DNA from 2 places in the Streptomyces dangxiongensis genome. Region 1 is predicted to be linked to the other one. Evidence: riboswitches for the same ligand, from Rfam matches in the RefSeq annotation. Region 1 holds a riboswitch; the other holds the start of a gene.
What was found. A riboswitch is a leader RNA that binds a small molecule or an ion and turns the genes downstream of it on or off. The one in region 1 is predicted to bind glycine.
Positions count from the first base shown of each region.

Region 2: linked by a shared signal. The riboswitch ahead of gcvP (aminomethyl-transferring glycine dehydrogenase) and the one ahead of gcvT (glycine cleavage system aminomethyltransferase GcvT) in region 1 are both predicted to bind glycine.

Region 1 covers NZ_CP033073.1:2,423,057-2,427,924, reverse strand. The annotation lists gene D9753_RS10685 (serine hydroxymethyltransferase) at 1-774, opposite strand, end outside; gene gcvH (glycine cleavage system protein GcvH) at 789-1,166, opposite strand; gene gcvT (glycine cleavage system aminomethyltransferase GcvT) at 1,303-2,421, opposite strand; glycine riboswitch at 2,465-2,578, opposite strand; glycine riboswitch at 2,579-2,681, opposite strand; gene D9753_RS10670 (AAA family ATPase) at 2,844-3,536, shown strand; gene D9753_RS10665 (enhanced serine sensitivity protein SseB) at 3,629-4,420, shown strand; gene D9753_RS10660 (enhanced serine sensitivity protein SseB C-terminal domain-containing protein) at 4,569-4,868, shown strand, end outside.
Region 2 covers NZ_CP033073.1:6,631,785-6,636,652, reverse strand. The annotation lists gene gcvP (aminomethyl-transferring glycine dehydrogenase) at 35-2,920, opposite strand; glycine riboswitch at 3,095-3,189, opposite strand; gene D9753_RS30000 (PRC-barrel domain-containing protein) at 3,309-3,698, shown strand; partial or broken gene D9753_RS29995 (DNA polymerase IV) at 3,917-4,868, opposite strand, start outside.

The DNA of each region.
Region 1 (4,868 bases):
GAAGCCGGGGAAGACGGAGGAGTTCAGCTTCTTCGCGAAGTCCTTCTTCGCGAGGATGATGCCGCCGCGCGGGCCGCCGAGGGTCTTGTGGGTCGTGGAGGTGACCACGTCCGCGTACTCCACCGGGTTGGGGTGGAGGCCGGCGGCGACGAGGCCCGCGAAGTGCGCCATGTCGACCCACAGGTACGCCTCGACCTCGTCGGCGATCCGGCGGAACTCGGCGAAGTCGAGCTGACGCGGGTACGCCGACCAGCCGGCGATGATCACCTTCGGGCGGTGCTCCTTGGCCAGCCGCTCGACCTCGGCCATGTCGACCAGGCCGGTCTCCACGTCCACGTGGTACGCGACCACGTCGAACTGCTTGCCGGAGAAGTTCAGCCGCATCCCGTGGGTCAGGTGGCCACCGTGCGCCAGGTCCAGGCCGAGGATGGTGTCCCCGGGCCGGGCCAGGGCGAACAGGGCCGCCTGGTTCGCGGAGGCACCGGAGTGGGGCTGCACGTTGGCGTACTCGGCGCCGAACAGCTCCTTGACCCGGTCGATGGCGATCTGCTCGGCGACGTCGACGTGCTCGCAGCCGCCGTAGTAGCGGCGGCCCGGGTAGCCCTCGGCGTACTTGTTGGTCAGGACCGAGCCCTGGGCCTCCATCACCGCGAGCGGCGCGAAGTTCTCGGACGCGATCATCTCCAGCGTGGACTGCTGGCGGTTCAGCTCCGCGTCGACCGCGGCGGCGATCTCCGGGTCGAGCTCGTGCAGGGGCGTGTTCAGGACAGTCATGCGGCTACGACTCCTCAGCCGGCGGTGTGGGCGGCGTACTCGTCGGCGGAGAGCAGGTCGGCCGGCTCCTCCGTGACGCGTACCTTGAACAGCCAGCCGCCCTCGAAGGGGGCGGAGTTCACCAGCGAGGGGTCGTTGACGACGTCCTCGTTGATCTCGGTGATCTCACCGGAGACCGGCGAGTACAGGTCGGAGACCGACTTCGTCGACTCCAGTTCACCGCAGGTCTCGCCCGCCTCGACGGTGGTGCCGACCTCGGGGAGCTGGGCGTAGACCACATCGCCGAGCGCGTTGGCCGCGAACTCGGTGATGCCGACCGTCGCGACGCCGTCCTCGGCGGTCGACAGCCACTCGTGCTCCTTGCTGTACCGCAGCTGCTGGGGGTTGCTCATGGCCTGAATTCTCCTGTACGCGCGGGAGTGCTGATGAAGGGGGGACGATAGGAACTGCTCGTGAGCAGGGCGAATGTGCGCAGGGTCACGTCCGGCGGCGCGGGGCGTCCGCCGGGAGCGCCGCCGCGCCCAGTGTCTACTTCTGGCGCTTGTAGAACGGCAGCGCCACGACCTCGTACGGCTCGTGGGTGCCCCGGATGTCCACGCCGACGCCCTCGGTGCCCGGCGCCGCGTACGCCGCGTCGACGTACGCCATGGCGATCGGCTTGCCCAGGGTGGGGGAGGGGGCGCCGGAGGTGACCTCGCCGATCACCCGGCCGCCGGCGACGACGCCGAACCCGGCGCGCGGCACCCGGCGGCCCTCGGCGACCAGGCCGACGAGCACCCGGGGTGCTGTCGCCTCGGCCCGGGAGGCGGCCCCGGCGAGCGCCTCACGCCCGACGAAGTCCCCCTCCTTCTCGAACTTGACCACCCGGCCGAGCCCGGCGTCGAAGGGGGTGAGCGCGGTGGTCAGCTCGTGCCCGTACAGCGGCATGCCCGCCTCCAGGCGCAGGGTGTCCCGGCAGGACAGGCCGCACGGCACCAGGCCGACGCCCTCGCCGGCCTCGGTCAGCGCCTGCCACAGCCGCACGGCGTGCTCCGGCCGCACGAACAGCTCGAAGCCGTCCTCGCCGGTGTAGCCGGTGCGGGCGATCAGGGCGGGGACGCCGGCGACCGTGCCGGGCAGGCCGGCGTAGTACTTCAGCCCGTCCAGGTCGGCGTCGGTGAGCGACTTCAGGATCCCGGGGGACTGCGGACCCTGCACGGCGAGCAGCGCATAGGCGTCCCGGTCGTCGCGGACCTCGGCGTCGAAGCCGGCGGCCCGCTCGGTCAGCGCGTCCAGCACCACCTGGGCGTTGGAGGCGTTGGCCACGACCATGTACTCGGTCTCGGCCAGCCGGTAGACGATGAGGTCGTCCAGGATGCCGCCGTCGGCCCGGCAGATCATGGTGTAGCGGGCGCGGCCGACGCCGACGGACGCGATGTTGCCGACCAGGGCGAAGTCCAGGAGGGCGGCCGCCCCGGCGCCGGTCACGGTGATCTCGCCCATGTGGGAGAGGTCGAACAGGCCGGCCCGGGTGCGCACCGCGAGGTGCTCGTCGCGCTCGGAGCCGTAGCGCAGGGGCATGTCCCAGCCGGCGAAGTCGGTCATGGTCGCGCCGAGCGCGCGATGCACGGCGTCCAGCGCGGTGTGGCGGAGTTCGGTGCTGCTCATCGGTCGGTCGTCTCCCAGGGCATACGGACGGGGCGAGGAACGTTCCTCCCCATCTGTCATCGGAACCTGAGAGGTTCGCCACGACCGCCACGGGGACGATCAGGACTTGCACCTTGGGTGGGACCACTGGACACAGCGGCCCGCTTTTCAGATGTGCCTCGCCCGCGCGGTAACGGGGCCTGAGAGATTCAAGGGAGGGACTTGCTCCTTCGGCGCCCCAGACGGTCCGAGGGACCTGGGGACTCTCCCGCGCGGATTCAAACGGCCGGTATGCAGTTGGCGGGCACATCATCGCATGAGACCCCGGCTTCTGTAACCGACCTGTGGCACGACCCGCACCGAACCACCGACCGCCGGCCATTACCTTCTCTTTAACTTCGACGGGCAGGACATGACCGAGCCCACAGGGGAGGACGATCAGGGTGAACAGGACCACGGCGTACGGCACCGCCGCCGCCCCCGGCCTGGCGGTGCCGAAGCAGCCCTCCGCCCCCGCCACCGCCCGCGGGCACCACGCCGCGCGGCCCGTCCCGGTCGTCCGCGACCTGCGCGACCGGGCCGGCCGCGGCCCGCGCGCCCTCCTCTTCGGGCCGCGGGACGTGGTGGTGATCACCGGCCTGCCCGGCAGCGGCAAGTCCACGCTGATGCGGCGCGCGGCCGCCGGCCACCGCGTCGACTCCCAGGACGCCCGCGACCGCTTCGCGGCCCGTCTGCCCCGCCTCCTGCCGTACGCGCTCTACCGCCCCCTGGTCCGCCTCGCGCACTACGCGGGCCTGCACCGCGCGCTGCGCGCCGGCGGCGGCGTCGTCGTCCACGACTGCGGCACCCAGCCCTGGGTGCGCGGCTGGCTCGCCCGCGCGGCCCGCCGCCGCGGCGGCACCCTGCACCTGCTGATCCTCGACGTCGCCCCCGCCACCGCCCGCGAGGGCCAGCGCGAACGCGGCCGGGGCGTCTCCCGCTACGCCTTCCGCAGGCACCGCCGTACGGCCGCCCGGCTGCTGCGCGCGGTCGAGCGGGGCGAACTGCCCGCGGGCTGCGGCTCGGCGCTGCTGCTGGACCGGGCCGCCGCGGACACCCTGCACCGCGTGGACTTCGCCGCCCCGGATCCCCGCTGACGTGCCGCACGGATCCGTCGCGGAGCCGCGATGTCACAGCCACCCGCTAGCCTTCAACCTCACAGCAGTGGTTCCCAGCAGGCGGTAGGCAGATGGACTTCCCGGCGGACCTTCCCGCGGACTTCCCGGCACAGACACACCCCCACCCGCACGGCGGTTGGCCCGGCAACGAGCTGGAGGAGGTGCTCTCGGCCTCCCTCGGCGTCCCCGCGGCGGGCGGACGGATCATCGAGGTCCTCGGCCGCAGCTTCCTGTGGATACCGCTGCCGGCCGGCGGCGGCCCGGACAGCGGTCCGCTGGACCTGCCCACCCTCGACATCGAGGGTCAGGTGTACGTGCCGGTGTTCAGCTCCGAGGAGCAGTTCCGGCAGGCGGCCGGCTCCCACATGTCGTTCGCCGTCGCCCCCGCCGTGGAGTTCGCCCGGGGCCTGCCGCCGCAGGCGGGCCTGGCCGTGAACCCGGGCGGCGTGGTCGGCATCCCGCTGCCGCCCGAGGCCGTGGCCGAGCTGTGCCGGGTGGGCCGCACCCCGCTCGACGGCCCCGGCAGCGGCGGCCGGGTCCGCCTCTTCGAGCCCGACTGGCAGGACGACCCGGTCGACTTCCTCTCCGCCGCCTCCGCCGAGTTCGCGGACATCGGCGTGGTGGTGACCGCCCGCCGCTGCCTGGCCGCCGTCGAGACGGACGAACCGGTGATGTTCGTCGGCGTGGAACTCTCCCGGTGGGAGGGCGACCTGCGCACCCTGCCCCTGGAGGCCCTGGGCCGGGCCCTCGGCAGGGTTCCGGTGAAGTGGCCGGTCAACCTGGTCCTCATGGACGTCACCGACGACCCGGTGGCCGACTGGCTGAAGACGAACGTCCGCCCCTTCTACCGGTTCGGCCACTGACGGCCCGCCCGGCCCGGCTGTCCGCCCCCCGCGCACGGCCACGAGGCCCCGGGGCACCGGGCGCTTAAGCTGTCCCCCAACGCGGGGCACTCCACGAGAAGGGGCGGTAAGACAGGTGAGCGCGAGCCCGAGCGGCAGCGTCGAGCACATGTTGCGCCAGGTCACGCCTGGACGCTACGACGCCTACGAGGCCCTGCTGCGCGCCCTCGCCGCCCCCTCCTCCGGCCAGATCTGGATGTTCCTGTGGCGCGGCCAGGCCGGCTCCCCGGACGCCCAGTACGGCGACATGGAGGTCGACGGCCTCCACTACGCCCCCTGCGTCACCTCCGCCCAGGAGCTGTCCGCCAGTGGCTGGAACCGTTCCTACGAGGTGGTCGACGGCCTCGACGTGGCCCGCACCCTCTACCCCGACCACTACGGACTGTGGCTCAACCCGCACGCCCCGGGC
Region 2 (4,868 bases), 4.2 Mb from region 1:
CGGATTCCGGGCGGGACCCTCACCAGAGGCTCGCTCAGTCCTCGTACGCGTCCAGCGGCGGGCAGGAGCAGACCAGGTTGCGGTCGCCGAAGGCCTGGTCGATGCGGCGCACCGGCGGCCAGTACTTGTCGGCGGCCGAGACACCGGCCGGGAAGACCGCCTCGTCGCGGCTGTACGTGTGCTTCCACTCACCGCCGAGCGCGGCGGCGGTGTGCGGGGCGTTGCGCAGCGGGTTGTCCTCGGCGGGCCACTCGCCGGAGCCGACCTTCTCGATCTCCGCGCGGATGGTGATCATCGCCTCGCAGAAACGGTCCAGCTCGGTGAGGTCCTCCGACTCGGTCGGCTCGATCATCAGCGTGCCGGCCACCGGGAAGGACATGGTCGGGGCGTGGAAGCCGTAGTCGATCAGGCGCTTGGCGACGTCGTCGACGCTCACGCCGGTCGCCTTGGTCAGCGGGCGCAGGTCGATGATGCACTCGTGCGCGACCAGACCGCCGGGGCCGGTGTACAGGACCGGGTAGTGCGGCTCCAGGCGCTTGGCGATGTAGTTCGCCGACAGCACGGCCACCTGCGTGGCGCGCTTCAGGCCCGCACCGCCCATCAGACGGACGTAGGCCCAGGAGATGGGCAGGATGCCCGCGCTGCCCCACGGGGCGGCCGAGATCGGGCCGACGCCGGTCGCCGGTCCCGCGGCCGGCTGGAGCGGGTGGTTGGGCAGGTACGGTGCCAGGTGCTCGCGGACGGCGACCGGGCCGACGCCCGGACCGCCGCCGCCGTGCGGGATGCAGAACGTCTTGTGCAGGTTGAGGTGGGAGACGTCACCGCCGAAGTGACCCGGCTTGGCCACACCGACGAGGGCGTTGAGGTTGGCGCCGTCGACGTACACCTGACCGCCCGCCTCGTGGACCCGGGCGCAGATGTCGGCGACGTGCTCCTCGAACACACCGTGCGTGGACGGGTAGGTGATCATCAGCACCGCCAGCTCGTCACGGTGCTTGGCGATCTTCACCCGCAGGTCCTCGATGTCGATCTCACCGTCTCCGGCGGTCTTGACGACGACGACCTTCATGCCGGCCATCACGGCGCTGGCCGCGTTGGTGCCGTGCGCGGAGGACGGGATGAGGCAGACGGTCCGCTGCTCGTCGCCGTTGGCGCGGTGGTAGCCGCGTACGGCGAGCAGACCGGCCAGCTCGCCCTGCGAGCCGGCGTTCGGCTGGAGGGAGACCTTGTCGTAGCCGGTGACCTCGGCGAGACGTTCCTCCAGCTCACGGATGAGCGTCAGGTAGCCCTCGGCCTGCTCGGCGGGGACGAAGGGGTGGAGCTGCCCGAACTCGGGCCAGGTGACCGGCTCCATCTCCGTGGTCGCGTTGAGCTTCATGGTGCAGGAGCCCAGCGGGATCATGCCGCGGTCGAGCGCGTAGTCGCGGTCGGCCAGCCTGCGCAGGTAGCGCAGCATCGCGGTCTCGGAGCGGTGCTGGTGGAAGACCGGGTGGGTGAGGTAGGCGTCGGTGCGCAGCAGCGCCTCGGGCAGGGTGTCCTCGGCGGCCCGGTCCAGCGCCTCGACGTCGGCCTCGACGCCGAACGCGGACCAGACGGCGTCCAGCCGGGCCCGGCCGGTGGTCTCGTCGCAGGCCATGGAGACGTGGTCGGCGTCGACCATGTGCAGGTTGACGCCCTTGTCCCGGGCGGCGGCGACGACCTCGGCCGCCCTGCCGGGCACGCGCGCGGTGACGGTGTCGAAGTAGGCGCCGTGGACGATGTCGACCCCGCCGGCCTCCAGGCCGGCGGCGAGCAGCGTGGCGTAACGGTGGGTGCGGCGGGCGATGGTCCGCAGGCCCTCGGGACCGTGGTAGACGGCGTACATGCCGGCCATCACGGCGAGCAGCACCTGCGCGGTGCAGATGTTGCTGGTGGCCTTCTCACGGCGGATGTGCTGCTCACGGGTCTGCAACGCCAGGCGGTAGGCCTTGTTGCCGTCGGCGTCGACGGACACACCGACCAGACGGCCGGGCAGGCTGCGCGCGAACTTCTCCTGGACGGCCATGTAGCCGGCGTGCGGCCCGCCGAAGCCCATCGGCACACCGAAGCGCTGGGTCGTGCCGACGGCGATGTCCGCGCCCAGTTCGCCGGGGGAGGTCAGCAGGGTCAGCGCGAGCAGGTCGGCCGCGACCGTCACCAGAGCGCCCAGCTCGTGCGCCTGGTCGATGACCGCCTTGATGTCCCGTACGGCACCGGAGGCGCCCGGGTACTGGATCAGCACGCCGTTGATCTCGCGCTCGGCGATCCCGGCCGGGATGCCGTCGCTGAGGTCGGCGACGACGACCTCGACGCCGGCCGGCTCGGCACGCGTCTCGATCACGGCGATGGTCTGCGGCAGTGCGTCCGCGTCGACCAGGAACAGGCCCTTCTTGTTCCTGCCCATGCGCCGGGAGAGCGCCATCGCCTCGGCGGCGGCGGTGCCCTCGTCCAGCAGGGAGGCACCGGAGGTGGGCAGGCCGGTGAGGTCGGCGACCACCGTCTGGAAGTTCAGCAGGGCCTCCAGGCGACCCTGGGAGATCTCCGGCTGGTACGGCGTGTAGGCCGTGTACCACGCCGGGTTCTCCATGACGTTGCGCAGGATGACGGGCGGCGTGAACGTCCCGTAGTACCCGAGACCGATCATCGAGCCGAGGACCTGGTTGCGGTCGGCGAGGGAGCGCAGCTCGGCCAGCACCTCGGCCTCGGTGCGGGCGTCCGGCAGGTCGAGGGCGTCGGCGTTCTTGATCACATCCGGGACGGCGGCCGCGGTCAGCTCGTCCAGCGAGCCGTACCCGACCTGCGCGAGCATCTTGGCCCGCGCCTCCTGGTCAGGGCCGATGTGGCGCTGCTCGAACGGGATACCCGCTTCGAGTTCGGAGAGCGGAGTGCGATGGGCGGTCATGGCGGAGGCCTCCTGGTCTGACGCGACCTTCGAGGGGCACCCCGGTACGGATACCCCGACGGCCTCCCCCTCTGTCATCTCGACCTGAGAGCTTCACCGGGCCCCCGCGGGACCGGCTTTCACCGTCGGTGAGAGCGGGACGCCGTGCACACCCGCCCTGCTTTCCAGAGTGACCTCGTCCGTGCGGTACGTGAGCCTGAGAGATTCCGGGGAGGATTTGCTCCTTCGGCGCCTCCGACGTGGTCGGAGGACTCTCCCGCGCGGGGTCAGCAGCCGCTGTCAGCCTACCAGCGGGGTCGACGCCCGAGCCCTCGAGTGGCCGCTTCCCTGAATCTGCTCTTTTGTAGTGCTTACGGATGAGTTGCGACCACGTGGAAAGAGAGGGACCGTGCGAACCGACATCGATCCGCGCAACCTGATCGGCCGCAAGGCATTCGACGTCAATGGCGCCAAGATCGGCACCATCGACGAGGTGTATCTCGACGACGCGACCGGCGTGCCCGAGTGGGCGGCCGTACGCACCGGTCTCTTCTCCCGGGACGCGTTCGTCCCTCTGGGACCCAGCGAACTCCTCGACGGCACGCTGCACGTCCCTTTCGACCGCGCCCTGATCAAGGACGCTCCCGACTTCGGCGTGGGCCGCCACCTCTCACCCGAGCAGGAACTCCAGCTCTACCACCACTACGGACTGGACACGGCGCCCCCGCCCAAGGCCCCGGACCACGACTTCGGCCCCCTGGCACCACCCGAGGAGACCCGGTCCACACCGGGCCCCTGATCCCCACCGCCGGGTTGTCCACCGCCGGGTTGCCCCTCGCCGGAGGCGTCCGCGGGGTTCTCCACACCCGGGGCGCCCGGGGCGCGCTTCTCTTCCGACGGCTGCCGCACGTCCCGCCCCGCGCACGCGCCCTGCCCCCCACCCGAGAGCCGGCCCTCACTCGAGAACCGGCCCTCGACCGGAACCCGGCCCTCAGCCGAGGCCGGATGCCCAGGTCGCCCGCCCGAAGCCGGCCGCACGGCCGCGACCGGGTCCGGGGCCGGGGCCGCGTCACCGCTCGGCCCGCCGGGAAGGCCGGCCGGGTGGGCGAGGCCGGTCCCCGGGACCAGCGGCAACGGCTCAGCCGGCGCCAGCGCGGGATCGTCGACCCGGAACGTCCGTACCCGGCCCGGCCCGGACTGCGGGGTCTCGAAGCGCACGGTGACCCGGCCCAGCCCGCTGCCCTGCACCCACCCGTGCCCCCAGTCGTCGTGCCGCACGTCCTGCCCGGCCCGCCACTGCCGCTCGGCCGGTTCCACCTGCTCCGCCGGAGCCTCCGGCACGGTCTCCTCGGCGAGGTCCACCGCCCGCTCCCCCGCCGCCTGCGCGAACAGGTCCTCCTGCGTGTAGTCGGCGAGCCCGGACACGCCGACGCCGAGCAACCGCACCCCGCCCGTGGTGTCCACGGAGTCCAGCAGCCGCGCCGCCGCCTCGCGGATGACCGCGGGATCGTCCGTGGGCCCTCGGAGCGTCTCGGAACGGGTGAGGGTCGAGAAGTCGTACCGTCGCACCTTCAGCACGATGGTCCGCCCGGACAGCCCGGCCTCGCGCAGCCGCCGGACACACCGGTCGGCCAGCCGCTGCACCTCCAGGCCGACCCGCAGCCGGTCGTGGATGTCCACGTCGTAGGTATCCTCCACCGACACCGACTTGGTCTCCCGCTCAGCCACCACGGGACGCTCGTCCCGGGCCAGCGCCATGGCGTACAGCGCGTGTCCGTGCGCCTTGCCGAGCATCCGGACGAGTTCGTCCTCGCCCGCCTCTGCCAGCTCCTCGACCGTGGTGATCCCGGCCCGGCGCAGATGGTCCCCCGTGGCCGGCCCGACCCCGGGCAGGATCCGTACCGGCATCGGCCCCAGCAGCGCCCGCTCGGTCCCCGGCTCGATCAGTACCAGGCCGTCCGGCTTGGCC